Regions from separate parts of the Chryseobacterium sp. TQ-BC-N36 genome, predicted to be linked through region 3. Evidence: riboswitches for the same ligand, from Rfam matches in the RefSeq annotation. Region 3 holds a riboswitch; each other region holds the start of a gene.
The links. A riboswitch is a leader RNA that binds a small molecule or an ion and turns the genes downstream of it on or off. The one in region 3 is predicted to bind S-adenosylmethionine.
Positions count from the first base shown of each region.

Region 1: another riboswitch for S-adenosylmethionine. It lies ahead of AC3FI7_RS18950 (alpha/beta fold hydrolase); the one in region 3 lies ahead of AC3FI7_RS15175 (TonB-dependent receptor plug domain-containing protein).
Region 2: another riboswitch for S-adenosylmethionine. It lies ahead of AC3FI7_RS18200 (SusC/RagA family TonB-linked outer membrane protein); the one in region 3 lies ahead of AC3FI7_RS15175 (TonB-dependent receptor plug domain-containing protein).

Region 1 covers NZ_CM178175.1:4,203,440-4,213,994, forward strand. The annotation lists gene AC3FI7_RS18930 (four helix bundle protein) at 28-312, shown strand; gene AC3FI7_RS18935 (DUF58 domain-containing protein) at 445-1,767, shown strand; gene AC3FI7_RS18940 (OsmC family protein) at 1,795-2,214, shown strand; gene AC3FI7_RS18945 (MGH1-like glycoside hydrolase domain-containing protein) at 2,293-4,908, opposite strand; SAM riboswitch class I at 5,097-5,205, shown strand; gene AC3FI7_RS18950 (alpha/beta fold hydrolase) at 5,265-6,212, shown strand; gene AC3FI7_RS18955 (ACT domain-containing protein) at 6,209-7,747, shown strand; gene AC3FI7_RS18960 (O-succinylhomoserine sulfhydrylase) at 7,875-9,035, shown strand; gene AC3FI7_RS18965 (homocysteine S-methyltransferase family protein) at 9,071-10,081, shown strand; gene AC3FI7_RS18970 (fatty acid desaturase family protein) at 10,164-10,555, shown strand, end outside.
Region 2 covers NZ_CM178175.1:4,052,327-4,062,881, reverse strand. The annotation lists gene AC3FI7_RS18200 (SusC/RagA family TonB-linked outer membrane protein) at 1-2,672, opposite strand, end outside; SAM riboswitch class I at 2,755-2,854, opposite strand; gene AC3FI7_RS18195 (type II 3-dehydroquinate dehydratase) at 3,100-3,507, shown strand; gene AC3FI7_RS18190 (hypothetical protein) at 3,576-4,013, shown strand; gene pckA (phosphoenolpyruvate carboxykinase (ATP)) at 4,064-5,680, opposite strand; gene AC3FI7_RS18180 (GYDIA family GHMP kinase) at 5,808-6,713, opposite strand; gene fabD (ACP S-malonyltransferase) at 6,724-7,599, opposite strand; gene AC3FI7_RS18170 (amino acid ABC transporter substrate-binding protein) at 7,670-9,640, opposite strand; gene bshC (bacillithiol biosynthesis cysteine-adding enzyme BshC) at 9,679-10,555, opposite strand, start outside.
Region 3 covers NZ_CM178175.1:3,402,953-3,413,507, reverse strand. The annotation lists gene AC3FI7_RS15200 (fumarate hydratase) at 1-740, shown strand, start outside; gene AC3FI7_RS15195 (hypothetical protein) at 834-1,118, shown strand; gene AC3FI7_RS15190 (helix-turn-helix domain-containing protein) at 1,211-2,083, opposite strand; gene AC3FI7_RS15185 (T9SS type A sorting domain-containing protein) at 2,236-4,314, shown strand; gene AC3FI7_RS15180 (alpha-amylase family glycosyl hydrolase) at 4,504-7,341, shown strand; SAM riboswitch class I at 7,432-7,537, shown strand; gene AC3FI7_RS15175 (TonB-dependent receptor plug domain-containing protein) at 7,626-10,070, shown strand; gene AC3FI7_RS15170 (APC family permease) at 10,078-10,555, shown strand, end outside.

The sequences.
Region 1 (10,555 bases), 800 kb from region 3:
TGTTTAATAGTTACAAAATTATCATATATGGCAAATTTTAAAGAGCTTTTAGTTTGGCAGAAATCGATTGACTTTGTTACTGAAATCTATAGAATTACTGAAGCATTTCCCAAAACCGAAATCTATGGATTAATATCACAAATCAAACGAGCCGCCATTTCTATACCCTCCAATATTGCAGAAGAAAACTCAAGAAGAAGTAAACCTGATTATCTGCAATTTTTAAAAATATCAAGAGGTAGTTGTGCAGAAGTAGAAACACAATTAATTATTTCAAAAAATCTCGGTTTTTTAATGAAGATGATTATTTGAAACTAAATCAGGAGATTATAGATATATCTAAAATGTTGAATGGACTCATTTATTCTCTACAATAATAATGAATATAAAAAAGCTAATAAACGACCACCTAAAACCTTTCATCTGCAACCTGCAACCTAACCAATGAAAAACTTATACATCAATACCCGTTTCTTTTTTACGCTCATCGGAGTAGGGATACTGTATGTTCTGGCATTTTTCTTTCCGGTGCTGATGTGGGTAGCCCATATTGCGCTGTTGATTTCTTTTCTGGCAGCAATGGTAGATTTTCTGTTGCTTTTTAATCAAAAGAATGCCTTACAGGTGCAAAGAATTTTGCCGGAAAAATTGTCCAATGGGGATGAGAATTTTGTAAAAATTGACATCAAAAATAATTACAGCTTTACCCTATCTACTAGGATTATTGATGAAATTCCGTTCCAGTTTCAGAAAAGAGATTTTCTGATTAAAAAACAGATTGCTTCAGGAGCAAATACATTTTTTCAGTATTCATTAGAGCCTAAAGAAAGGGGAGAATATCATTTTGGAGGTTTGAATGTTTACGCATCATCACCATTGGGATTCATCTCAAAAAGATTTATTTTCCAGAAAGATGCCATGCTGCCTTCTTATCCGTCTTTCATTCATCTCAGAAAATATGAGCTGATGGCCATTCAGAGTGAGTTTTTATTAGGTGGAATCAAGAGAGTCAGAAAACTGGGACACACCATGGAGTTTGAGCAGATCAAAGAATATGTTCCCGGAGATGATATCAGAACGATCAACTGGAAAGCAACATCAAAAACAAACCGCCTGATGGTTAATCAGTTTCAGGATGAAAAATCACAGCGCATCTTTATGCTGATAGACAAAGGAAGGACGATGAAAATGCCTTTCAATGGATTAAGCCTGCTGGATTATTCCATTAATGCAACCATGGCATTGTCTCATATCATTTTGAGAAAAGGAGACAGAGCCGGAATGATGACTTTTTCTAAAAAAGCTGAAAATAAAATTGCTGCTGATAATAAATCCGGACAATTGAAAAAAATCTCAGAAGCACTCTATAATATTAAAACTGATTTCTTTGAAAGCGACTTCAACCGCTTGTACCAGGATGTAAAATATTCTATCAATCAAAGAAGTTTAATTTTGCTTTTCACGAATTTTGAAACCCTGGACGGACTGAACCGCCAGCTGAAGTATCTTCGCGGAATTGCGAAAAACCATTTGCTGGTAGTTGTATTCTTCAAAAATTCTGAACTGCAGACGCTGATCAACAAAAATCCTGAAAATATGCAGGAAATCTATGATGAGATTATTAGTGAAAAATTCGAATTTGAAAAGAAACTGATCATCCAGGAACTTCGTAAATATGGGATCTATACCGTATATACACTTCCTGAGAATTTGAATATCGATGTTATCAATAAATATCTGGAGATAAAAGCGAGAGGAATTTTATAACTTTGCAGAAGCAATAAGCAATACAAAATGAAAATTACACTTAACAGAATAAACGACGATTTTTTATTTGAATGTACCAATGCTCAAGGAAATTCAATTCTTTTGGATAATACTTCCCAGCCGGGAGCAAAAGGAGTTTCTCCAATGGAAAGTGTACTGATGGCAGTGGCTGGATGCAGCGGAATTGATGTAGTTTCTATTTTAAAGAAGCAGCGTCAGGAAATCAAAAGTTTTCAGGCAGAGGTAGAAGGAGAAAGAGTACAGGTAGAAGATGCGAAACCTTTTAAATCCATTAATGTTAAATTTCTTTTGGAAGGAGAAATTGATCCTAAAAAGGCACTAAAAGCTGCGGAGCTTTCTTTTGAAAAATACTGTTCTGTATCAAAAACTTTAGAACCGAATGTAGAAATCGGATATGAGGTATATGTGAACGGAGAAAAAATTTAATCTCTCATTAAAAAAAATAGAAAAGCCGGATGATTCATCCGGCTTTTCTATTGCCTATTACTAATTACTCATTCTCATCTAGAAGGTAAGTCTTGGTTTTATAAGTTTCGCCACAGTGGCAGTCCATCCTGTCTGGTGAGAAGCCCCTACACCCCGGCCGTTATCTCCATGAAAATATTCAAAGAATGTGATATAATCCCTGAAATGTTTATCATAATTGAACTTCGGATTACCTCCATTGAAGGCCCGCTGCCCATGCTCATCTTTTAAGAATATCGAACAGAGTCTTTTGCTGATATTCTGAGCCACTTCATCAAGATTTTTTTTATCACCGCTTCCCGTTGGAAGTTCTACTTTCAGGCTGTTTCCATAATAATAGTGGAAACGCTGCAAGCTTTCTACAATCAGAAAGTTAATAGGAAACCAGATAGGGCCTCGCCAGTTGCTGTTTCCGCCAAACATCCGGCTGTCACTTTCTGCTGGCGTATAGTACACTATATTTTCAGTTCCATGTACTGAGAATATAAAGGGATTTTCCTCATATACCTTAGACATGGCCCGGATTCCGTAAGTACTTAAAAATTCTTTTTCGTCAAGCATTCTGGTCAGAACTTTAGTAAGCCTGTTTTTGCGGAGGATACTCATCAGATGTTTTCTTCCGTGGCCTTCCTCATCCCAGTGGGAAACAAGTTTCGTGAGCTCCGGTTTATTTTTTAAGATCCATTCCATTCTGCTTCTGAAATTAGGCATCTTTTCCAATAAACGGTGGTCTACAATCTCAACGGCAAACATGGGGATCAAACCTACAATACTTCTTAATCTCAAAGAAACGCTGTCTCCGTTTCCAAGCTGAAGCACATCATAGAAAAATCCGTCCTCCTCATTCCAAAGACCCTTTGTTCCTTCACCGAGATTTTCCATAGCTTCAGCGATGTAAAGATAATGCTCAAAAAACTTGATCGCCATATCTTCATATACCTGATAATATTGAGCAAGTTCCATTGCAATGCGCATCATATTCAATGCATACATGGCCATCCAGCTTGTTCCGTCAGCCTGTTCAAGATGTTGGCCATCCTTTAATTCTATATTTCGGTCAAAAGCACCGATATTATCAAGGCCAAGGAAGCCCCCGCCAAAGATATTTTTGCCGTTTTTGTCTTTTCGGTTTACCCACCATGTGAAATTAAGAAGCAGTTTCTGGAATACTTTCTCTAAGAATAATAAATCCGGTTTTCCATTATTTTTTTCATCAATTTTAAAAACACGGAAGCATGACCAGGCATGCACAGGCGGATTTACATCACTCATATTCCACTCATAGGCAGGAAGCTGTCCGTTAGGATGCATATACCATTCTTTGGTAAGCAATAAAAGCTGTCCCTTAGCAAATTCAGCATCAATGATAGAAAAAGGAACACAGTGAAATGCCAGATCCCACGTCGCATACCATGGATATTCCCATTTGTCAGGCATGGAAATAATATCCTTGTTGTGGAGATGATTCCATTCCGTATTTCTTACATATTCGTTGAAGTTTCTTGGAGCTTCAAAGTTAGGATCTCCTTTTAGCCATTTTCCAATATTGTAATGATAGAATTGTTTATTCCAGAGAAGCCCGGCAAAAGCCTGTCTCTGAACATTTCTTTCATCTTCACTGACGGTATCATTCTGAATTTCGCTATAAAACTCTTCAGCTTCGGCTTGCCTTACACTAAAAATAGTATCAAAATTTTCAAAAGGTTCATCTTTTTCCTCAGGACATAGTCTGAATTCAAAAACTTTTGATTCCCCTGAACCCACAGTTTCATCTATAAGGAAAGAGGCTTTTGTTCCTTTTTTTTCAGGATTTATGGTGTTCGTTTGATGGGTAATAAAATTATTTATCCCATCTTTGAAATAGGTGTTTTCAACAACGGGAGCTCCATAAAGCTTTGAAGTATTCGTCTCATTATCACAAAATGCAGTTTCTGCATTTGTATTTCTGGAATAAAGCTTTTTGATTGAAATACTGTCATGGACTATAGTAATGCTTCCGTCATGGGAAGCACTCAGCTCTGCCTTGTAGGTATTATATCCCCATTTCCAGTTATTTCTGAACCATACAGTAGGAGCCACCACTATAGGGGCATCATGCTGGCTTCGGTTGCAGATCGTTACTCTGGCCAGAATATCATTGTGATCGGCCTTACAGTATTCAATGAAAATATCGAAATACTCATCATTATCAAAAATACCGGTATCGAAAAGCTCATATTCAGGTTCTTTTTTGCCGCGTTTTCCATTCTCAATAAGAATATCATCATACGGAAACTCATTGATCGGATATTTGTAAACCATCTTCATATAGCTATGAGTAGGTGTATTATCCAGATAATAAAAGATTTCTTTGATGTCTTCCCCATGATTTCCCTGAGGATTGCTCAAACCAAAGAATCGTTCTTTTACCATTTTATCTTTCTTGTTCCAGAACGAAAAGGCAAAACATAAAAGCTGCTTTACATCAGAAATTCCGGCAATACCTTCTTCACCCCAGCGGTAAGCATAGCTTTCAGCATTATTATGATTGGTAAAATTCCAGGCATTCCCGTTCGGGCTATAATCTTCGCGTACATTTCCCCACTGCCGGTTGCTTACATAAGGTCCCCAGTTTTTCCATTTGGTATCTTGTAATCTTTCTTTTTCGGCGGTCATATCTCATCATTTTTCCATACGAAGTTAGTTTTTTTGACAGGTAATTCCAATTTTTTTCATCTGAATAATTATTAATATGGGCTTGAAATACTTGTATTTAAGGGCTTTTTTAAATATTAAAATAATTTTTTTTTGAAATTGAAAGAAAAGAATTACCTTTGCACCATTCGTTCATTCAAATATTGAAAATGTTATCAAGAAAGGTTGAGGGATTAGACCCTATGAAACCTTAGCAACCCTTTGCGCAAGCAAAGAAGGTGCTACGTTCTACCAAAAATAATTTTGGACAGATAACTCACTGAAGTTCTTTTCAGCCATTTCCTGTGGCATTTTCAATTGTATTAAACATAATAGAATTGAAAACAGAACTAAACTATATTAATCTTACGTATCAAACTTATTCCCAAAAGGAATACAATATCTCATTAAGCTATCAGCTTTTTGGGAAAGATCTGTTTACAGCGCCCGTCATTTTAATCAATCATGCTCTTACCGGAAACTCAAATGTGTCCGGAGAAAAAGGCTGGTGGAAGCAGCTGGTAGGAGAAAATCAGATTGTTGATACCGATCAATATACTGTTCTGTGTTTCAACATACCCGGAAACGGTTATGACAATTTTTTAATTGAAGACTATGAAGACTTTACCCCTTCAGATATCGCTGCGATATTCCTGAAAGGGCTTGAAGCTTTACAGATCAAAAAACTATATGCCATTATCGGAGGCTCTCTGGGAGGAGGAATTGCCTGGGAAATGCTTGCCCAGCAGCCGGATCTCGCAGAGATATTTATTCCCATTGCCTGCGATTACAGAACGCACGATTGGCTTCACTCACAATGTCTGGTTCAGAAATTCTTATTAAATGATAAAGAAGAACCATTACAGAAAGCGAGAATTCATGCCATGTTGTGTTACAGAACACCGCAGTCACTCAATGACAGATTTCAAAACCAATATAACCAGGAAAAACAGCGCCTGGAATCAGAAGACTGGCTGATTTATCATGGTAATGCTCTAAACGAAAGGTTTAGTTTAAAAGCTTATAAACTGATGAATCATCTCCTGATGAATATAAATGCTGATGAAACAGCACTGGAGAACATACAGGCACGAATGCGCATGATCTCCGTAGATTCAGACTTATTTTTCCCGGCTTCTGAAATCCGGATGTGTTTTGAAAACTTAAAAGAGAAAAATAAGGATGTTTCTTATCACGAGATCCAATCTATACACGGGCATGATGCCTTCCTAATGGAATATCAACAATTAAATAATATCATAAAAAACATTTTACAGGAAAAATGAAAAATGCTAACGAAATAAAATTTTTGAAGAACAGATCAATCGTCAAATTTGAAGGAGAAGATTTCCTGGGAGAAATAGGGATTGACGGACGAATTTTTAAAGCGCTTACCTTAGCGCGTATCAGTGTAGGAGTAATTTCTCAACAGGCCATCGAAAACGGAATTTCTATTCTGGTTCACGAAAACGATGCCGAAAAGGCAGTGGCTTGTCTTATTGATGAATTTGAAGCAGAAAGAAAGTCAGGAAAAGTTTCCCAGATCTATAGTATCAATAATGTTTCTGTGATCGGTTTTGTAGCAGAAGATTTTAATAAAGTCTTTGCTGAACTGGCAAGAAATAATGTTTTTCCGTTGCTGTTAAACCAGATAGCAGGCGAAAACAGAGTTAATATCGTAGTGACTTCTTCGCAGGATGAGAAAACAAGAAATATTATAGAATCTGAAATTTTCAAAAAGCCCAAGACGGTTCATCTGGCCATCATTGGTCACGGAAATGTAGGAAAAACCCTGATAGAGCAAGTACTTGAATCTGCTGAAGAAATTAAAAAACGTAAAAAAATAGACCTTAAAGTAGTTGCGGTAGCCAATTCAAAGAAAATTGCCTTCAACAAAAAGGGGTTTGATGCCAATTGGGGGGATGAGGTTTTGACAGCGCAACATCCGTCCAACGTTGAAGAATTAATCAATTTCTCCAACGAAAACCAACTTGAGAATCTAATCGTTGTGGATAATACGGCAAGCAAGGATTTTGTAAAAAACTATCATGCTTTAGCAGAAAACGGATTCGATCTTGTTTCTTCCAACAAGATTTTCAATACTCTTCCGATAGAGGAGTACAGAAAACTAAGATATACGTTGAACAAAAATAACAGACGTTATCTGTATGAAACCAATGTAGGTGCAGGATTACCATTAATTGACACCATCAAATTATTACATCTTTCAGGAGAAAATATAACCAGAATTAAAGGCGTATTCTCCGGAACGCTAAGTTATGTTTTCAATAATTTTTCTTTAAGGAACGATAAATTTTCAACCATCATTAATGAAGCTCTGGAAAAAGGATACACAGAACCAGATCCGAGAGAAGATTTATCAGGAAATGATGTTGCAAGAAAATTACTGATCCTGGCGAGAGAATTAGACTTGATCAACGAGTTCGGAGATATCAATATTCAGAATCTGGTTCCGGAAACCTTATTGGAGGTTTCAAAATCAGAATTCCTTTCCAGACTGGAAGAACTGGACGAAGAATACCAGAAAATAAAAGAAAATCAGGAACCTGACCATGTATTGAGATACGTGGGTGATTTACATGGTGATCTGCAGAAGGATAAAGGGGAACTGGATGTAAAATTGGTTTCTGTTCCTGCAACTTCTGCATTAGGACAGCTGAAAGGTTCAGATTCAATCTTTGAAATCTATACAGAAAGCTACGGAGAAAATCCGATCGTGATTATGGGAGCCGGAGCCGGAGCAAAGGTAACGGCCAGAGGAGTATTTGGGGATATTTTAAGAGTAAGTGAAACGAAATAATATTTAATGTAACAATCTACCAATTTAGCAGCGTAACAATTACTGTAATTGTCATTCTTGGCATGGAAAGAATATTATTGTTAAACTGTTAGATTGATACATTGGTAAATTGACAAATTAAAACTATATGGAAAATTTTGAAACATCAGCAATAAGAACCCAGACTGAAAGAACTCAGTTTGACGAGCATTCTACGCCGCTATATCTTACCTCCAGTTTTATATTTCAGGATGCGGAAGATATGAGAGCAAGCTTTGCAGAAGAAAAACCTAAAAATTTATACAGCCGTTTCTCCAATCCAAATGTAACAGAATTTACAGATAAGATCGCTAAAATGGAAGGGGCAGAAGCAGGATATGCCTTTGCGACAGGAATGGCAGCCATCTATTCTACATTTGCAGCTTTGTTAAATGCGGGTGATCATATCGTAAGCTGTCAGTCTGTATTCGGGTCGACACACACCTTGTTCACCAAATATTTCCCAAAATGGAATATTGAAACTTCTTATTTCAAAGCAGAAGATGCAGCGAATGTTGAACAATATATCAAACCTAATACAAAGATCTTATACCTTGAAACCCCTACCAATCCGGCTATTGAAATTCTGGATCTTGAGTTTTTCGGTCAGATCGCCAAAAAACATAATCTTATATTTGTTGTAGATAACTGTTTTGCAACACCTTATCTTCAGCAGCCAATCAAATATGGTGCAGATATTGTTGTACACTCAGCAACAAAGCTGATTGACGGTCAGGGAAGGGTATTAGGAGGAATAGCTGTAGGAAAAGAAGATCTGATCAGAGAAATTTATCTTTTTGCAAGAAATACAGGACCTGCATTGTCTCCTTTTAATGCATGGGTATTATCAAAAAGTTTTGAAACACTGGCTATCCGTGTAGAAAAACACTGCGAAAATGCATTGAAGGTAGCTGAGTTCTTAGAAAGTCATCCGAATGTAGAGCTCGTAAAATATCCATTTCTTAAATCCCACCCAAGTTATGAAGTCGCCAAAAAGCAGATGAAGCTTGGAGGAAATATCGTAGCCTTTGAAATAAAAGGCGGAATAGAAGGCGGAAGAGCCTTTTTAGATAAGATACAGATGTGTTCACTGTCTGCCAACTTAGGTGATACAAGAACGATCGTTACGCATCCGGCATCCACTACACACTCCAAGCTTTCAGACGAAGAAAGAAATGAAGTAGGGATTACAGCAGGATTGGTGCGCTGCTCAGTAGGTTTGGAAAATGTAGAGGATATCATTGCGGACCTTAAGCAGGCGTTGGATTAATTCAATAGAAACAGAATTTAATCAAACATTTAAAAATGAAAAATTCAGAACAATTATATAAAGCTCTATCCGAAAGAATTTTAATTCTTGACGGTGCCATGGGAACGATGCTTCAGAGGTATAAGTTTGAAGAAGAAGATTACCGCGGAGAGCGTTTCAAGGATTGGGAACATCCGGTAAAAGGAAACAATGACCTGCTTTCTCTGACACAGCCTCAGGCCATTGAAGAAGTTCACAAGAAATATCTTGAAGCAGGGGCAGACATTATTGAGACCAATACGTTTTCAGGAACTACCATTGCCATGGCAGATTATCATATGGAAGATCTGGTATATGAACTGAACTATGAATCGGCAAAAATTGCCAGAAAGGCCTGTGATGAATACACAGCAAAAAATCCGGACAAACCGAGATTTGTGGCAGGATCTATCGGCCCTACGAACAGAACGGCAAGTTTGAGTCCTGATGTTAATGATCCCGGATACAGAGCTATTACTTTTGAAGAATTAAGAGTAGCATACAAGCAGCAATGTGAAGCGTTACTGGATGGAGGTTCAGATATCCTTCTGGTAGAAACCATCTTTGATACCTTAAATGCAAAAGCAGCTTTGTTTGCCATTGATGAATTGCAGGATGAAAGAGGAATTAAAATTCCGATCATGGTTTCAGGAACCATTACCGATGCTTCAGGAAGAACATTGAGCGGACAGACGGCAGAAGCTTTTCTGATTTCTGTCTCACACCTGAATTTACTAAGCGTAGGTTTTAACTGTGCATTGGGAGCAGATCAGCTTACTCCTTATCTTGAAACACTGGCCCATAATTCAGAATTCTATGTTTCAGCATATCCGAATGCCGGCTTACCGAATGCTTTCGGAAAATATGATGAAACACCCGAAGATATGGCAAGACAGATCAGAGAATATGTGGAAAAAGGCTTGATCAATATTATCGGAGGATGCTGCGGAACAACGCCCGAACATATTAAAGCAATTGCGGAGCTGGTGAAAGATTACCCACCGAGGAAATTGAAGGAATTTGTGTGATTTGATAGATTTTTTTAATTAAAATCAAGAATGAAGGCTGGATTATAAATGTTAACTTTAAGTAAACCACAAAGTTAAATATATGGAAAAGCCAATTTATTTAAAAGATTCGGAAGATGTCAGATTATTTAATGAGCTTAGAAAGAAAGTGAACAAAAGAGTAGAAGCCATTTCTGAAAACAGGGATATCTATATTCAGATCAAAGCGGTAATACTCCCACTGGTTTATATTGGCTTATATTTTCTGGCTGTTTTGAATGCTGAAAAGCATTGGGCCTATATTCTGAGTTTTGTTTTAATGGGAATTTCTCTGGTTTTAATTTATTTAAACTTAATCCATGAAGCAGCCCATAACAACATCTATAAAAGTAAAAAGCTGAATGCTCTGGTTCTCCACATTTTTGATTTTATAGGAGCCAATTCCTATATCTGGAAAAAAAGACATATCGCAAGTCACCATGCTTACCCAAATGT
Region 2 (10,555 bases), 650 kb from region 3:
TTCGTTGTTGTACTTAATGCAGGAACATCTGTGTAAGGATTATCAGGCGTCCACCTGTTCAGTATTTCGGAACTCCATGCTCGTCCTCCCGAACTTCCGTTATGCATGATGGAGGTATAATCGGTATCTAAAACTTTTCCGCCGATTTTGAATGTCAGTAATCCTGAAAAATCAAAATTCTTATAAGTAATACTGGTACTGATTCCCCCTGTCAGTTTAGGCAATGCAGAGCCTTGTAGCAGTTTTGTTGCTTTAGAATATTCTGAAGTAGTTCCTTCCACTGAATTCCCGTTAGCATCGGTAGTAACTGTTTTCCACAAAGGCTTTCCATTGCTCGGATCTACTCCTACCCATTCCGGAATAAAGAAATCATATACTGAGCCTCCTACTGTCAGCAACTTAGTTCCTACAACCAAAGAACCTCCGGGTAACTTGGTCACTTTATTATTTAAAGTACTCAGATTCACATCTACATTCCACTGGAAATCATCATTTTTAACTGGCGTTGTAAATAATGAAAATTCAAACCCTGTATTCTGAATTGTTCCGATATTCGCAGGATAATCACTGATTCCCAGCGATGGCGCCACCGGCATATTGAACAGAAGATCCTGGCTTTTTCTTTTGAAGTATTCGATATTTCCTTTAATTCTGTTATTCAGAATCGCGAACTCCAATCCAACATTTAAATTAAGATTGGTTTCCCATTTCACATTATTGGTAAATGTCTTTTCCAGCGTTGTGCCCGGCTCTCCGCCAAGGCTGATAAATCGATATAATTCCTGATATGCATAGTAAAGCGGCTGTCCGTTAGGTCTAAGCAATTTGTCATTTCCCTGACCTCCATAGCTGGCACGTAATGTCAACTGATTGAAGACGTTCAAGCTCTTAACAAATTCTTCATTGGATATTTTCCATGAACCTCCTACTGACCAGAATCTCCCCCATCTGTTATCTTTCGCAAATCTTGAAGAGCTGTCTGCCCTTCCTGATGCAGATAGGAAATAGGTATTGTTATAATCATATTCAACTTTTCCCAGGAAACTCAACAGGCTTAATTTATTGCTGTTTCCACTGAAACTTCCCAGCAGAGAAGCAGCGTCCGGCTCATAATAGTATGGCAGAGAAAATTGGCTTCTGGTCCCGGAAATCGTCTGATAATCGTACTTATAGAATTCATGTCCTGCTAATGCATTAATGTGATTTTTTCCAAACTTTTTATCATACGTCAGAATATTACTGGTTGTATACGAAAGCGTTCTGGTATTCGTTTTCGTCACCGAACCCCCAATTTCAGCCCCTTGTCCAAGCAGTGGATTTGAATAATAATGTCCGTTATAATTCACCAGATCAACAGAAAAACTCGTTTTGAATTTGAGTTCCGGCAGGAAAGTAAATTCCATGAATCCTTTTCCTGAGAAGTTATCTTCTTTATTTTCGTTTTTATCTAATGGCAGGGTCGCAGCGGCATTCTGATTCTGAAGAGCATTGGTAGGCCTGTATTTTCCAAAATCATAAACCGGATTTCCATCTGCGCCCAAAACATAAGCTCCATCTGCATTTCTTTCATAATAAGGATAGAATGAAGGAATGAATCTTGCCGCATTGATGATATTACTGGCCTTTGAATCCGAGGAAGTCGGCGCCTGCTGAATACTGTTAGTATAGCTTAAGTTTACCCCAACATTCAACCATTTTTTAACTTCAGAATTGACCTTTAATCGGGTATTATACCTTTTAAAACCAGATTCAATAGCCATCCCTTTGTCATCCAGATAACCAAGGGAAAAGAAGTAGTTACTTTTCTCACTTCCCCCGCTGATATCGAGATCTACCTGATTTCTTGATGCCACTCTCTGTAAAATATCTCTCCAGTCATCATTCCAGAGTGGTGAAGCGCCGGGCAATAGCTTTCCATCTGTTCCTACCGGTTTTGGATAGGCCGTTCCATAAGGATTGATACCAAGTGTTGAAACAAGATTGTCAGTAGCCATCTGAGCAGCTTGCTGAGCATTCACTTTACCAGACTGATATCCGTTTCTCAATGCCTCCCAGTATAATTGGAAATACTGATCCGTACTGACCTGTTGATAATCTTTTACTGCTCTTCCGGAGAATCCCTGACTGATGTTAAAATTAACTTTTGATTCTCCTTTTTTACCAGATTTTGTAGTAATAATGATAATCCCGTTTGCTCCTCTTGAACCATACAAAGCACTTGCTGTAGCATCTTTCAGCACACTGATAGATTCTATATCGCTTGGGCTTATAGAATTCAGGTTACCGTCAAAAGGAATCCCATCCACTACATATAAAGGATCACTGGAAGCGCTTATTGAGCCAATTCCTCTGATCCGTATGGTAGAAACGGCTCCTGGCTGGCCCGATGCACTTGTCGTCTGAATTCCTGCAACCTGCCCTTCTAATGCTTTGGTAATATTGGTTACAGGTCTGTTATTGATCTTATCGCTGGAAATCGTAGCCAAAGAACCGGTATAGCTGTTTCTTTTTGCTTTTCCGTAGGCTACCACCACTACTTCATCAATTTCTTTTTCATGAAGACTATCTTGTTTCAGCCTGGAATTCTGTGCCTGTACGCTGGCAATTCCAAGAAAAAATGCAGCAACCGGAGGGATCCACACTTTAGAATTAAATGAATTTTTATTAATCATAATCAATTTTATTTATCATATATTAAAATTTAGCCCTTTGCCGAATATTCAGCAAAGGGCATCGATAAATACGAAAACCAAATGCTTATTTTCCCTTAAAAGGCTGAATGTAACACCTTGCCTCCACAGGTAGGTTGTTAAGATTTCACAGGGTCAGTTCCCTCCATCTTTCTTTATAAGCCGATCGAAATATGTCTGCAAAGCTAAAAACTTTTAGTCTACAAAACAAGTAGACTTATTTATTTTTCATGATAAATTTTCAGAAATTAACTTAATTTTTGAATAAACTCCATGACATTAACGAGTTAAGCACATTATCATTTTCTTAAACATGATAAATATCATTATCAATAATTCAATTAAAAAAAAGCAGATTCCCTAGAGTTTTTTTTGAGACTTAATGGAAAAAAGTTTTTAATTTTATGGTATGAAAGTTTTGATCATCAATGGCCCTAACCTCAATCTGTTAGGCACAAGAGAACCGGAAATCTATGGTAACGTCTCCATGGAAAGCTATTTGGAAGTTTTAAGATCCGAGTTTACCTCTTATGAATTAAAATATTACCAGTCAAATATTGAAGGAGAGCTTATCAACAGACTTCAGGAAGATGACTTTGATGCAGTTGTGATCAATCCTGGGGCTTATACTCATTATTCGTATGCGATTGCAGACTGTTTAAAAAATATCAGAAAACCCAAGGTTGAGGTTCACATCAGCAATATCTACAAAAGAGAAGAGTTCAGGCAGAAATCTGTAACAGCGGCAAATAGTGATGCTGTTTTATCCGGCTTTGGGATGGCTGGATATCGATTAGCTTTACTAAGTTTAAAATAATTTACATTTTTTTATTTGCTCCTGGATTGCACAGGCTCTCACAGATGTTTATGGTTATAAAATAATTAATGAAGATAAAGGATCAAATTTACTGTAATGCTATTGGAAACTACTCCAATCAATTAACAAAGAGAAAATCTTATGTTATTGAGGAAACAAATCCGAGAAATATAAAAATCTGTAATGATGAAGGAAAACTCAGATGGTATCCTAAGTTTTATTTCAGCTTGGAGAAAGAGCCGAAAATTGTATCCATCCATATTGATGATGAAATAGAGAATACCGAATCTGATGCGATAGAAGTCACTATTGAACTTTCCAATAAAGAAAAATATTGGCTGACATTTACCACTCCAAAATATCTGGATAAAATATTGAATGAAGAATCCTATTTTTCTTCAAAACATTTTATGATCATAAAACATCTAACTGAAGCATCAATCAAATCAACAGTCCTAAAACTGGATGAACAGAATGAGTTGATTAAGAACTGTAAAAAATATTAATAAAAGAAAGCCCCATCAGTGATGAGGCTTTTTATGCTTATTGATAACTATTAGATAGTCTGTTCCTGTAACTGAGGCCCCGAAGCAACTAACTTCTTACCTTCTTCAGTATCACAGTACTGCTCAAAATTTTTGATGTATCTTGAAGCAAGATCTTTTGCTTTTTCTTCCCATTCTGAAGCATTTTCATATGTATCTCTTGGATCTAAGATCCCCGTAGAAACATTAGGTAATTCAGTAGGAATTTCCAGGTTCATGATCGGAACCTGAGTTTTAGGAGCGTTTTCAATAGAACCGTCAATGATTGCATCGATGATTGCTCTCGTATCTTTTAGAGAAATTCTTTTCCCGGTACCATTCCAACCAGTGTTCACCAGATAGGCTTTAGCACCATGTTCTTGCATTTTACCAATCAGTGTTTTAGAATACATTGTTGGGTGCAGTGTAAGGAATGCTTCACCAAATGCAGGTGAGAAAGAAGGTTCCGGCTCCGTAATTCCTCTTTCTGTTCCGGCTAATTTTGATGTATATCCGCAAAGGAAGTGGTATTGAGCCTGATCTTCGTTCAGGATAGAAACCGGAGGAAGTACACCGAATGCATCTGCTGAAAGATAAACAATCTTCTTAGCATGACCTGCTTTAGAAGGCAATACAATTTTATTGATATGATAGATTGGATAAGAAACCCTTGTATTTTCTGTGATTGATCCATCTGTGTAATCAGCTACTCCATTGTTTACCACAACGTTTTCAAGAAGTGCATCTCTCTTGATAGCCCTGAAAATATCCGGTTCCTTTTCTTCCGATAAGTCAATTACTTTGGCATAACATCCCCCTTCATAGTTGAATACTCCGTTATTATCCCATCCATGCTCATCATCACCGATAAGATACCTCTTAGGATCTGCTGATAAGGTAGTTTTACCAGTTCCTGAAAGGCCAAAGAATAAAGCCACATCACCTTTTTCTCCTACGTTTGCAGAACAGTGCATTGAGGCCATACCTTTTAACGGCAGGTAATAGTTCATCATGGCAAACATTCCTTTCTTCATTTCACCTCCGTACCATGTACCTCCGATGATCTGTAACCTTTCAGTAAGGTTGAACATAATGAAGTTTTCAGAGTTCAGTCCCTGAGCCTCCCAGTTAGGATTTGTTGTTTTTGATCCGTTGATTACGGTGAAATCCGGCTCACCGAAGTTTTCAAGTTCATAGTGAGAAGGGCGAATGAACATGTTGGTAACGAAATGCGCCTGCCATGCTACTTCAACAATAAATCTTACTTTAAGTCTTGTATCTGCATTCGTACCACAGAAAGCATCCACAACATAAATTTTCTTAGCTTCAGAAAGCTGATTCATCACTAGTTCTTTACAAGACCCGAAAATTTCCGCAGTAGTAGGTAAATTTACTTTACCATCCCAGAAAATTGTATCTCTTGTAACATCATCCTGAACAATATATCTGTCTTTAGGTGAACGACCTGTGAAAATTCCTGTTTTTACTGATACCGCGCCAGATTCTGTAAGCTCAGCTTTCTCAAATCCTTGATTTTCAGGAGAAACTTCAGCCTGATATAATTCTTCATAAGAAGGATTATACACTACTTCATAGTTTCCTTTAATCCCTAATTTTTCTAAATCATGGATGATTTTAGTGTTTTTCATTTTACTTATATTTTCTATTTCTTTATTGCTTTCAACAAAAATAATATTAATTATTTGTTAAAGGTGGTTTAAATATACTGATATAAGTCAGAATGGCAAACAAAAAAACGGTTTTGTAAATTACTGATTATAAATTAATTATATCTGACCATTCAAAAACTGCAGGAAAACCTTTCTCCCAAAAATAGTTCTTATAGCCCCCAAATTTTGCACTCATTACAAAATCTCCACCCCATGCGCCCAAACTTTTGACAAATGAGGGACAATCTGGGAATAATCTCTCTTTAACTGTGAGAATTTCAAGAAAATCAGCTATTTTTCGCTCATGAATCATCATTAATTCGGAAAAATTTTCCAATTCATCGCATAACATTATTTTCTTTGTGATTTCCGAAAATTGATTAACCAGTTCCTGGGACTTCTTCTTTGACTTGTAAAAACGGATTCCTTCCCTGCTGTCCTGTTTCTGATTCAGGTGAATAAAAATCAGTTCATTTTTAAAAGAAGGATTGAAATTGACCTTTTCATATTTAATCTCAGGTTTACTCTGGAAAAGGACAGCAGATTTTTCTTTTGCCACAGCTATATCATAACCGCTTCCTCCCAGGCTGATGGTATTAAGATGAAAAGGATCAATCTCTGCCCATTCCGCAAGGTTGGTCATCAGTGTGGAGCTGCTCCCTAAACCATAGTCTGCAGGAAACTGAAGATTCGTTTTTAAGTGATAAGTAAGATCGGTTTTGAATTTAATGTGAGAAAGCTGCTGAACATTCTTTAAGGTTTGAGTGATAAATTCAGCGCTTGATGGAATATTGGTTTCCAGAACCTGCCAGGTTTTATAATCAATGACAGCCTTCAACCATAATATGTTCTGATGATAGGCTTCCCAGATAATCAGAGAATTTTTATCATCCGTTTCTTCAAAAAAAAACTCTTGTCCGAGCCTGGTAGGTACCGCTAAGACAAGAGCTCCATCGATTGCGAAATATTCTGAAGTAAGCATAAGCTTGCCCGGTGAAAATATCGCACTCATATATTTTAAATTAGATGGCAGAAGCAGCTTCTACTGATCCGTCAATTTTTTTGATCAATCCCTGAAGGGTTTTTCCCGGCCCTACTTCTACAAAGTTAGAAGCACCGTCTTTAATCATATTCTGAACAGATTGTGTCCATTTTACAGGACCGGTAAGCTGTGCAATCAGGTTTTGTTTGATCTCATCAGGATTGGTTACCGCTGTAGTCGTAATATTCTGATATACAGGAATCGTTGCTTTTCTGAATTTCGTTTTTTCGATAGCTGCAGCCAATCTCTCCTGTGCAGGCTGCATCAATGGTGAGTGGAAAGCGCCATTTACAGGTAATAATAAAGCTCTTTTAGCTCCTGCTTCTTTCAGCTTTACGCAAGCTTCTTCTACAGCTGGTGTTTCTCCTGAGATTACCAACTGGCCTGGACAGTTATAGTTTGCCGGAACCACTATTCCACTGATCTGCGCACAGATCTCTTCTACTTTCGCATCATCTAACCCTAAGATCGCAGCCATAGAACTTGGATTCGCATCACAAGCCTCCTGCATTGCCTTAGCTCTTTCAGAAACCAATTTCAAGCCGTCATCAAAGGATAAAACTCCGTTGGCAACCAAAGCTGAAAACTCTCCTAAAGAGTGTCCTGCTACCATTTCAGCACCAAGACCATTTACTGCTTTTAATGCTGCTACTGAATGTATAAATATTGAAGGCTGGGTAACCTCTGTTTTCTTAAGATCCGCATCTGTTCCGTTAAACATAATAGAAAGGATGTCGAAACCTAAAATTTCATTGGCAGATTCCATCAGATCTTTAATATCTTTTCTTGAATCATACAATTCTTTTCCCATTCCTACGAACTGAGAACCCTGCCCTGGAAATACAAGTGCTTTCATGTATTGAATTAAATATTATGCAAATATAACTATAATGTTAACAATATTCTTTTAAAGAGCTATAAATCATTTAAGGTACTAACCTGATTACTCTGTAACCGGTATTTACATAAGCACCATTAGCTTTAGATTTTACAAACTCAAATTTGGTAGCAAGCTGAGTCTGAACTTTATTCATCTGCCTAAAGATCTCTCCCTTTTTATTTTCTCTGGTTAACATATCGTTGACTACATCAAAACCTACGATTGCATATTTCGGCGGAGTTTTACAGTATTTACTCTTATAGGCTGCCAGAATTTCTTTTTCAAAACTACCGTCTGTATTAATCTTTCTATCCATCAGATATACCAGATTTGCCTGGCTCAGTTCATCTACTTTCTTCTCAAAAGTAGGAGAATAGAACATACTGAATGCTTTTACCCCCTGTACTTCTTTGGAAATAGCAATGATTCTGTTGGCAAAAGCATCTCCTGCTGCATTATCATCATTTGCCAAAATAGCAATAACCGGTGCAGACTGACCTGTCATCATATTCTGATCCAACTGAATATCCGCTGGAGAGTTAACAATAATGATATTAGGATTTTTTACTGCTTTTTCAAGTCCTGCTTTGATGTAGTTGGCATTCTCTTTCTTAGCATCTGCTACCACATATATTTTCTGGTCCGAATAAATTCCTTTTACTTCTTCTACAATCTTATCAGCATAAGTCTGATTGTTTGTTTCAACAATAATAAGGTTACTGTAGTTATAGAGTTCCGGAGTATTGGCAAATGGTGCTACAACCGGAATTTTTTGATTTTTGGTAAAATCAAGAACATCAATTACGTTTGATTTAAAGAATGGCCCGATAATAAGATCTGTATTATCAGGATTGATCTGTGTCAGAGAATTTTTGAATGACGCTTCATTTCCTGAATCTACAATTTTAATATCCAGCTTCTGTCCTCCTCTGGCATTTCTTTCAATAGCAAGTTTAGCTCCTGTTAAAAAGTCAAGCGCCATTGTTCTGTACTGGGTTTCGTTGGTACTATACCCAAAAGGAAGCATCAGGATAACGCTCAATGCATCTCCATTTTTCTTTACGTAGGCAGCATCCTGCTTTTTGATTTTTAAAACCATTCCGGTTTTCAAACCGCGTGAAAGGTCCGGATTAAGAGCAATAAGCTCATCTATAGATACACCGAATTTATTAACAATCGAGAATACAGTATCTCCCTGCTGCACGGTATAAGTAACATAATCATCACCCACAGCAACACTGGAGGAAGCAGATGATTTTTCATTTCCAGAATCCATTTTTGCTTTTGGATTCGATGGTTCAGCAGCGGTGTCGGTGCTGGTATTATTTGTATTGGATGTTTTTACTTTAATGGTATCACCAGGTTTAAGTCCTTTTTCTTCCAAACCAGGATTCAAAGCAAAAAGTTCCTGTTGGCTGATGCCAAACTGTTTGGTAATTCTGTAATAATTATCTTTAGCCTGAATTACATAAGATTCTCCTTCTGCTGCATTCGCAACAACAGTAGGAGTATTAGTTGTTACTGCTTTTTCTACAGGAGGTTCAGCATGTTTTTCTGCTGTTACAGTCTGTTGGGTACCCCCATATTTTTTGATGCTGGCAAGAGGTAAGGTGATTTCATCTCCGATTTTCATGTGAGAATCCAGTTCAGGATTCAGTTTTCTCAAATCCGTTTCAGAAATTCTGTACTGTTTTGTAATACCGTAGATGGTTTGTTTTGGCTGTAAAACAATTTTACCCAGAGAAGATGTACCGGTGGCTGAAGTTACTTTTTCTGCCGGAGCTGATTTTGTAACAGCCGGAGCCGCTGGCTTGTCTGATTTTATCGTTAAAACATCTCCGATCGCCAGTTTGCCATCTTTATGTTTAGGGTTTAGCTTCAGCAATTCATCTACAGTCATTCCATACTTTTTGGCAATGTTGTAAGGATTGTCACCTTGCACAACCGTATGTGATTTCTGGGCTGAAACTCCCAAAACCATACATAAACTGGATAGAATAAAAAACCTCTTTATCATATTCGATAATTATAATTTACAAAAATACTTCTTTAAAATTAAATGGCAACAATTATTAATTTGGAATCTTGAACCACCATTTCTTCCAAACAATTTTCAAGCCATGAATAGCCATAATCTGAAAAGAATACACTAAAGTTATACACTCTTTCCTGCCATGTTTTGCCGGGATGAACATCTAAAAACAGGTTTTCAAGCCTTTCCAGCAGTTCATTCTGTTTTATTTTTTCAGCATGAAGCAAACGTTTTTTCATTCTTTTAAATGACTTTAACTGTCTCACCTCTTCTGCCTTCACCATATTTCCGAAAGATTTTTCAGTAGTTTCTGCAGAAGCTTTCAATACTGAAAAGTTGCTAACCAGCAATTCTTCTTTTTCTTCCAGTAATTGTAAAATAGGATTATCTTTTAAAATCTTCTGATTGGTAAGTACTGTAAAATTCTTGAAGAAATCTTCTATTTTAAGATTCAGCTTCTCAATTTTCCCCAGCGTTTTTTCTTTCAGGAAAAGTATAGAGTTTCTTGGGATCAGGACAGGAAAAGGAATATTAATCTTTGAGAAATAATCTTTCAATTCAAGCCAGTACATAATTTCGGCATTTCCTCCAATATAAGCCAGATTCGGAAGTACATTTTCCTGATATACCGGACGCATTAAAGCATTTGGGCTGAATCTTTCAGGATGATTTTCCAGTTCGGCAAGAATTTCTTCTTCTGTAAACTGAATATTTTTATCTACGATAATATATTTCTGGCCATTGAATTCGATCCTGTCTCTGGTTTCAGAAAGATAGAAAAGATTAATTTCACGGGGATTCACCTGGACCTTTCCATATTTTTCCGTCAGAAAATCTACTTTGTCTTTGGAGGCTTTGTGTAAACTGAAATGCAGAATCTCATCTTTAAAAACCTCCTTT
Region 3 (10,555 bases):
ATCTAACGCATGACGTAAGAGTGATCAGACTTCCGAGACACGCTGCATCCTGCCCTGTAGGAATGGGAGTTTCCTGTTCTGCAGACAGAAATATCAAAGGTAAAATTACAAAAGATGGAATCTTCCTTGAGCAGCTGGAGCAGGACCCGAAAAGATTCTTACCAGATACGCCTCCACATCTGGAAGAAGCAGTGGAGATCAATCTGAATAAACCAATGCCGGAAATTCTTGCTGAACTTTCTAAGTATCCGATCAAAACAAGATTAAAACTGAACGGGACATTAATCGTAGCAAGAGATATCGCCCACGCAAAAATCAAAGAAATTATCGACAGCGGGAAACCAATGCCTGAATATTTTAAAAACCACCCGATCTATTATGCAGGACCTGCAAAAACTCCGGAAGGAATGGCTTCCGGAAGTTTCGGACCTACTACTGCGGGAAGAATGGATGTTTATGTAGATGAATTCCAGAGCCATGGCGGAAGTATGATCATGCTGGCAAAAGGAAACAGAAGTAAAGATGTTACCAATGCCTGCAACAAATACGGAGGTTTCTACCTTGGATCTATCGGAGGACCGGCTGCTATTCTTGCTAAAGACAATATCGTATCAGTAGATGTGGTTGACTTCCCTGAATTAGGGATGGAAGCAGTAAGAAAAATCGAAGTAAAAGACTTCCCAGCATTCATCATTACCGATGATAAAGGCAACGATTTCTTCGCAGATCTTGCCCATTAATTAGTTTAAAATTAAAATAAATAACAAAATAGAACGCTGATCTTTTGTGTAAAAAGGAAAAAAGTTCTATTTTTGCCTAAAATCTTTAAGAGAATGATAACGATTTTATCAGCATTTTGGCCGTTCTACCAGTTCCTATGGACTATTTTCTTCATTACTATGTTCTTAGTAGGGTTCTGGTGTATTTTTATGTTCTTCGGATTAGTAATCCCAATGTGGCTAACTGAAGGTTTGAAAGAGTATTTCGGAAAAGTAAAGCCTTTTGATCCTGAAGACATCAGAAGAAAGCTTATTACTGAGCAGGAAGGAGTAGAGGTGATCTATAACGAGCCTAAAGGAAACGGACCTTTCATTCACGATCACGGACATCATCATTAATTGATTGTCATTGCTTTTTCACCTGAATTCTGAAAAAGTAATATCAAAGCAAAACAACATATATAAACCGCTTAATTTTTTAAGCGGTTTTCTTATTTATTATTCCTCAGACGTTCAGGAGATATGCCAAACTTCTTTTTGAATGCCCTTGTAAAATTCTGCAGATATTCGTAACCGCATTCTATTGCGATTTCTTTGATCATTATTTCTTTATTGGTGATTAACTTTTTAGCTTTCAGCATCCTGAGTTCTGAGATATAATGAGCGATTGTTGTATGGTATCGGGCTTTGAATTCCTTTCTGATAATGTTTTGATTCATCCCAATATATTTTCCAATCTCTTCCGCTTTTATATTCCTGTGATAATTCTCATCAATGAATTTTCTGATCATTTCAGGAGTCTGTGGAACGGATTCCAATATATTTTTCTCATTGAACTGCTCAAATATCAAAATAAGAAGCTTGATGATTTTGGCTTCAATCAATAATTTCTGCATGATTCCCCGCTTGGTATTGCTCACAATTTCCATTACAATCATATGCATTTCAACCGTCATTTCAGGGGGCGTGTTTTTATGAAGGAATAGAAAACGATTGAGGACCATATTTTCAAGAATTTCAGCATTCTCACGATTAAGTTCCGGATTGATCAGGTTAGAAATATACTGATAACTCATCTGAATCTGAAGATATTTCAGGATTTCTATTTTTTCTGTCCAAAGTTCAGCCGTGCTTTCCTTTGGAGAATAATGCAAGATGTACTGGTTTTTTCTGAATAAAAACTTCGTTCCGCAATCAGGAGCCTCTAAACTGATATCATCACTCAGCAGGAAAATAAGATTAAAGCTTGATTTTCCCTCCAGTATATGAGATCTTAAAGATTGGTCAGGACACAGGTCTTCCTGCATAATGATTTTGATGTCTTCGGAGCTGAACAGCAGTCCACTTTTAAATGGTTTTTTCATACAGCATATTTTACAGCTATGATACAACTACTTAATGTAAAATCCCCTGTAGGATAATCAAAAGTTCGAAAATGATAACCTGGGATTAATAATCTGAGGTACTTTTGCGCAAAATTAAATTAAATTTAGAATAATTAAAAATAATATTTTGTATGTTTAGAGATTTACATTTTGCAATACAAAAAATCAGTAAGGGATTAGCGCTGCTCACCATCGCAGGAGGCTCTCTGTGTGCTCAGCAATGGGAGAATGTAGGAGGTGTTCAGAATGTATCTGCTGGGGGAAGTGGTTATAATAATCTTGTTATTGATAACTCGGGGAATTACTATCTGTCTTATTATGATGTTTCTGTAGCCAAGGGTTCTGTTCAGAAATTTAACGGAAGTTCCTGGTCTTATTTGGGTGGAACTGCCGGAGTAACTACTGGAATAGCCACTTACAATTCATTATCTGTAAGCCCGAACGGAAACAGTATTTATTATACCAATCAGCTGAGTTATCCTGGGTCCGGAATGGAAGTACGTCTGTTTACAGGATCTTTATGGTCTCAGCTTCCTAACGCTACAGATAGTGCTGTGAACTACCAGGCTTCTGCAGTATCTTCAGATAATATTATATTTACTTATGGATCTTATGGTTCCGGAACAGTAAAACGATATTTTGGAGGTGCCTGGGAGCAGGTTGGAAATTCAGGATTTTCAGGAGGTGCTGAATTTGCTGAAATGGTTATCGGAACCAATAACATGATCTATACATGTAATGTTTCCGGAGGTTTAAAGGTTTATCAGAACAGTACAGATGCAGGCCCATTACAAGATTGGAGTCTGGTAGGAGGAGGAGCTGTAGATGCTGCTTCATCAGGTGAGCAGTACAATGCTGATATCGCTTTGGACGGAACCAATACTATTTATGTAGCTTATGTTTCAAATTCAGGAGAAGGAAAAAAACTGAATGTTAAAAAATTTGACGGGAACTCCTGGATCCAGGTTGGAAATGCTAACTTTTCAGATGGGAAAGTTCAGCACATTGCTCTGGCGGTAACCGGATCTGGAACACCATATGTGGTAGCCAGCCGTTTCGAAAATGATAATTTCCTGAGAAATACCGTTTATAAGTTAGACGATTCACAAAACTGGATTCCTTTTGGGGGAGACTTTGTTTCAGATGGTGAAGCAAAATACAACGATCTGGCCATAGATAAGTCACAAAATTACCTGGTTCTGGCGTATTCCGATGATACAACAAAAGTTAAAAGAATTTCTCTGAACCTAAATCCACAAACATGCAGCAATACAGACCCCGGAACCAATACAGGTGATATAGGCTGTGTAAGTTTTATGTATCGCGGCCAGCAGGTTGCTTATACTACCGTAAGAGGAGCAGATGGAAAAATATGGCTTCAGCAGAACCTGGGAAGTACACAGGTTGCTTCATCAGCAGCTGATGCCAATTCATATGGAGATCTCTTCCAGTGGGGAAGATGGGATGATGGCCACCAGCTGAGAAACTCTCAGGTAGTACAGGCTCCATCACCGAATACTCCTGAAGGGACAGGCGCTACAGGAGGGGGGTATATTGCGGGCTCTCCGGCTTGGTGGGCTGGTTTTGCAAGCGGAGATACATGGACTGGTGTCTCTGTTGCTGATGTTAATGCATCGGTCGGAGCAGATCCTTGTAAAGCAATAGGTGCAGATTGGAAAATGCCCTCTCAGGCAGACTGGTCAGCTTTAGTAGGGGCTGAAGGTATCTCCAATCCGGCAACTGCTTATAACAGTAATCTTAAATTACCGGCAGGTGGATATAGAAGCTCAGGTAATGGTGACTTTACTTTTGTAGGACAAAGAGGATATTTCTGGAGCTCTGATACGTCAAGCTTAGGAGGAAAATATCTGTATATCGGATCAACAATTGCGAATCCGTCGGCTGGTGCCATGAGAGGACAGGGATCATCAGTAAGATGCATCAAACCTACATCTTCTTTGAGCACATCAGAAATTAAACTTAAAAATGATGTGGTGAGAATCTATCCTAACCCTACAAAAGGAATTCTTATGGTTAAATCTGATTCAGGGATTGACAAAGTAAATATTATCAATGCGGTAGGACAAAGAATGAATGTGCAATTTTCGGACAATCAGATCAACATGACTGAATTTGCTTCAGGATTATACATCGTAGAATTAAAATTAAAGAACGGACAGATCGTTTCTAAAAAGATTATAAAAGATTAATCCAATTGAATGGTAAGATATTCGCCCTATAAAAAATAGTTCATTACAATTACTTTTATTGGAAGGCTCATGAAAATTTCATGAGTCTTTTTTATTTATTTTCTTCTGAAAACGGCAATATTACCGGGAACTGAATAAAAATAGTCAATATGAACAAAAATTAATCCTATATTCGATAAAAAATAAGACATGAGAAAATTTTATTCCGTTGTTTTTCTGCTGATTACAATGGGTGTGTTTGGGCAGATTAATTATACGATTTCTCCCAATCCGTTCAATGAATCTGATGCTATTACGCTTACCGTTCCGGGAGATCAGATTGACGAATCTGCCTGGGGAGCTTCCAATAACGCCATTTATATCTGGAGCTGGTCGTTTGATACCAATTATCAGAACAGTCAGGATTGTCCTACCAATGGAAGCTGGAACAGTTCCAACGATTTGAATAAGCTGAATTATAATGCTGCAACAGACAGCTATTCACTTACTTTTACTCCAACTGCTTTCTTTGGGAGAACAGGAATCGGCAGGTTTGGGTTTTTATTAAAAGATAAAACAGGATCACATCAGACTTCTCCTGATATTTTTGTCAATGTGGGTACTTTAAGCTTAAGCCTTACCAATCCTCTGGCAAATAGCCTGACCTCTGTTCCGGTAGGGAATTCTATCAATATCACCGCGACAACCAACGTCAACGCAACATTTCAGTTGAAAGCCAACGGAACTGTTATCAATGCTGCAACAACGCCTTCACAATCTTATTCCTACAGTTATACCGTTACTCAGGATACCAATATGGAGCTGGTTGCCACACAGGGATCCAATTCTAAGGCTGCAACATTTATTTTACAAGTCCCGAGAAACGTAGTTTCTGAAGCAATACCCAACTGGATCAGACAGGGAATCAACTATCATCCGACAGATCAGACCAAAGTAGGACTGGCCTTATATGCTCCTGGTAAAAACTTTGTCCATGTCATCGGAAGCTTCAATAACTGGATGGTGAATGATACGTATTTAATGAAAAGAGATACAGCTAATCCTGATCTGTACTGGATTGAACTGATTGGTTTGACTCCTCAGCAGCTCTACACCTTCCAATACAGGACAAATGATCTGAGAAAAGTAGCAGACCCTTATTCACCACAAATTTTATCTTCTTATGATGATCAGTGGATTTCTGCTGCTACCTACCCGAACTTGCCTGCATTTCCTGCCGGACAGGGTTTTGAAGTTTCAACATTTAAAACAGGGCAGACTGCTTATAACTGGCAGGTTGCCAATTTTCAAAGACCCGCCAAAGAAAATCTGGTTGTCTATGAATTATTATTGAGAGACTTTACTCAGGAAAAGAACTGGCAGTCATTAATCAATAAAATTTCTTATTTAAAGAATTTAAAAATCAATGCGATAGAACTGCTTCCCATCATGGAATTTGACGGAAACCTTTCATGGGGATATAATACTTCTTTCCATTATGCATTGGACAAAGCTTATGGAACTCCTGAAAAATTCAAAGAATTTGTAGACCTCTGCCATCAGAACGGGATTGCGGTGATTCTCGATGTGGCATTCAACCACGCTACAGGACGTTCACCTTTAGTAAGGCTCTGGAACATAGATCCGGATGGTGATGGCTATGGCGATGTAGCCCCGGATAATCCTTACTTTAATCAGGTTCCAAAGCATTCATACAATGTATTCAATGATTTTAACCATACCAGTCCTTCAACGCAATATTACGTTGAAAGATGTCTTCAGCAATGGCTTACTGAATATCACATAGACGGATTCCGCTGGGATTTAACCAAAGGATTCACTCAAAGCTGCTCTGCAAATGATGAAGCCTGTACGAATGCTTATCAGCAGGACAGAGTGGATATTATGAAACACTATGCAGACAGACAATGGGCTATTGATCCAAATTCTTACATGATCTTTGAACATCTGGGAACAGATGCAGAAGAACAACAATGGGCTAACTACAGAATAGCAGAAGGAAAAGGTGTTATGCTTTGGAATAAACAGACAGACCCTTATAATCAGAATACGATGGGATATAAGGAGAACAGCAACTACGATCGTATGAATCACAGCCTTCACGGCTTTACGAATATGAGTGCTGTAGGCTATGGAGAAAGCCATGATGAGGAAAGACTGATGTTTAAAAATCTTGCCTACGGTGCAGTAAATGGAAGTTATGATGTTAAAAACCTGAATACAGCTCTTGACAGAATGAAAACTTTCGGTGCAACCTTCTTTACCATTCCGGGGCCTAAAATGATCTGGCAGTTTGGAGAATTAGGTTATGAATTCAGCATCAACAGATGTGCGGACGGCTCCATCAACAGTAGTTGCAGAACGGATGAAAAACCTGTTGCATTCACTTTAGGATATGATACCAATGTGAACAGAAAGGCTGTGTATGATACATGGGCTAAAATTATCGCGATCAGAAATGCTCATCAGATTTTCAAAACCAAAACTTACAGCATAGAATCCAATAATCTTGCAAATGATCCAAACGGACTGATCACCAGGATTTATTTATATGATACAGCTATTACCACAGGGATAAAAAATATAGTGGTATTGGCCAATTATGCTACTTCTGTACAAAATGTTATTCCTTATTTTCCTTACACGGGTCAATGGCAGAATCTGATGGATGACAGTATTTTGAATGTGGTTTCTATAATAACACCAATCACTCTGCAGCCGGGAGAGTTCAGAATCTTCGGTAATTATGCAGGTGCTTTATCAACAGCGGGTACCAATGCCGCTAACAAGCTATCTCTTCTGATTGCAGATAATCCGATTCGGAACGGGGCAGCTAAATTAATTTACAACCAAGCAAAAAACGGAGAGATTTCCATTTTTGATATGACTGGTAAAAGGTTGAGTTCATTCAAACTGGAAAAGGAAAATGGCATCCGCGAAGTGAAAATCAATTATCCGGCAGGAACCTATCTGGTACAGCTGAAATCAGACACAGGAATGGTAATTCAAAAGATGATTATTCTATAAAATAAATACAATACAGTAAAAAGGCAAATTTGCGGATCAGCAGATTTGTCTTTTTTTGTAAGTTCAAAAAAATAGTCTACTTTTGCGGTAGATTTATCAAGAAAGGTGGAGGGATTTGGCCCCGTGAAACCTTAGCAACCTGCACGGTTCCAGAAGTGTAAAGGTGCTAATTCCAACCCAAAGGGGGAGATAAGTGAGATCAATACTCTATATGAATTCCATTTCTTGAAGTCTTGTGTGTCTGCGGAAGAATCCGTTGGAGTAAATGATTAATTGGCAAAAAAATGAAAAAATTAAGTACAGCCGTATTGCTGCTTGGAGTAATTTTGGTGGCTGCTCAGGAGAGCGAGGAGAAAGGAAAACAGATTGAGGATATTGTCATCGTTGGAAACCGTAATGTCAAAAGAACAAAGCTGGAGACACCAGTTCCGGTAGATGTGATTAATATTGACAAAATCCAGAGAAGCGCTCCACAGATGACAGCTCAGGATCTTCTGAATTATGTGATTCCATCGTTTAATGCCGTGAGGCAGTCTGCTTCAGATGGTACAGAGCATATTGATCCCGTAACCCTGAGAGGCATGGGACCTGATCAGGTCTTGGTTTTGCTTAACGGAAAAAGAAGACATTCTACTTCTTTGGTAAACTACCAGAATACAGTAGGGAATGGATCTGTAGGAACAGACCTAAGTACTATTCCCGTGATTGCAATTGACAGAATAGAAGTTCTAAGAGATGGAGCTGCTGCACAATATGGATCTGATGCCATTGCAGGGGTGATCAATATTATTCTTAAGAAAAATGTCGGAGCTTCGGCAAGCCTTACTTACGGATTAAGCGGAAGAAACGATGGTGATACTTATCAGGCAGGAGCCAACTACGGAACTTCATTAGGAAAGAAAGACGGTTATATTAACCTTTCACTGCAGTTAAGCCACAGAGGAAAGACAACAAGAACACAAAATCATGACCTGGATATTTTTGAGAATAATTTTGCTTATGCATTTGCAGATGATCCCGATGCGGCCAGAGCTGCGGATGATGCAGAAATTCAAAAAAGAGGATTGACCCGCGACGATTTTAATTTTCAGATCGGGGATGCCCAGATCAGACAGGGGCAGTTATTTTTCAATTCGGAATATCCTTTCAACGATAACTTCAAACTGTATTCTTTCGGAGGTTTCAGCATCAAAGAAGGAAGAGGTTTTGGTTTCAGAAGGCTTCCGAGCGAAACATCTAATGTCGTTTCATCCATTTACCCGAATGGTTTTCAGCCCACACTGGCATCTCAGATCTATGATGTTTCTTATGCTGTGGGAGCAAAATATAATGCCAATGACTGGCTTTTTGATCTTAGCAATACCTTTGGAAGTAATACTTTCAATTATAATGTAAACAATACCAATAATGCTTCACTTGGGGCAAAATCACCCACACGTTTTTACGCCGGCGCGCACAGCTTTCTTCAAAATACGGTTAACCTCGATGTTTCCAAAAATATAAGCCGTTTCAACATCGCATTCGGAGGAGAATTCAGGTTTGAACAATACCAGATCAAAGCCGGTGATGAAGCTTCTTATTCCCAATATGACATCAATGGAAACATTGCCACTGAAGGAGCAACGGTGTTGGGTGCAGGTGGATCTCAATCCTTTATTGGGTTTTCTCCAAACAATGCATTGAAAAAAGACAGGCATTCTACAGCTGTATATGCAGATGTTTCTTATGATCTGGATAAAAAACTGAATATTGATGCTGCTGCGAGATTTGAAAATTATTCAGATTTCGGAAATACTCTGAATGGAAAACTGGCTGTACGATATGAGTTTATAAAAAATTATGCAGTAAGAGCAGCAGTGGGAACAGGATTTAGGGCTCCTTCCCTTCAACAGCAGTATTTTAATAACTCTTATGCGGATATTTCTACTTCCGGCGAGAAGATTGTTACAAAAGGAATTTTTAGTAATGACAGCAAAGCCGCTGAAATTCTTGGATTTGATAAACTTAAGCAGGAAACCTCTGTAAACGGAAGTGCCGGATTTACTTTAAACCCTGTAAAAGGACTGTTGATAACCGTAGATGGATATATCATTAAAGTAAAAGACAGAATCGTTATTACTGGAAATATAACAGATCCAAGATTGTCAGATCCAGCAGTAGTAGGACAGGGAAATGAGGTAGAAAGCGGAAGATTCTTTGCCAATGCTATTGATACCGAAACGAAAGGAGTAGATGTCGTAGTAACCTATGACTGGATTCTTGGCAATGGAAAATTAAATATCAATCTTGCCGGAAACTATACAGAAACGAAAATCACAGATTTCCATTTTCCGGAAAACCTGGGAACCCCTCAGAATGAATTTTTTGGACCGGATCAGATCAATATCATTGAAACACTGTCTCCCAAAACAAAAGCTTCATTAGGGCTAAATTATGGAATCGGGAAGTTTAATTTTCTCGTGAGAAATACCTATTTTGGTAAAGTAATAAGAGACGGCTATCCATTTGGAGGAGTGCAGGAATTCTCACCAAAGGTAGTTACAGATATCAGTGTTGGTTATAATATCACTAAGAGTATCAATTTTACGATAGGAGCCAATAATGTATTCGATGTTTTCCCGGATCGTCAGATTTATGAAAATTCATATTATGGAGTATTTAAATATGCGCCGGTTCAGATGGGAACGCTGGGGAATTATTTCTTCGGAAGACTTAATTTTAATTTTTAATCATTAAATGAGTACCACCTCACATCAGATAGGCTGGAAAACAGCCACAGCTATTGTTGTTTCCAATATGATCGGGACAGGGATTTTTACCACCCTGGGGTTTCAGCTATCCGATATTACCAATACCTACAGTATTTTCCTGCTATGGATCATTGGAGGAGTCCTTGCTCTGTTCGGGGCTTTTTGCTATGCTGAATTGGGCTCACATTTTAAAGGAAACGGAGGTGATTTTATCTATCTTAAAGAAACTTATCATCCGTTGTTTGGGTACCTTATAAGCTGGATTTCGCTGATCATAGGATTTTCTTCTCCTGTAGCTTTGGCAGCCTTGGCTATGTCAAAATATCTTTCTGTATTCGATTATTCTTTCGGAAACAGTTTTGCGATTGCTGCCATTTTTCTGGTTGCAGTTACATTATCATTCAGCCTGAAAACATCCAGCCGGTTTCATAACTTTTTCACTTTCATTAAAATAGCTTTTATTG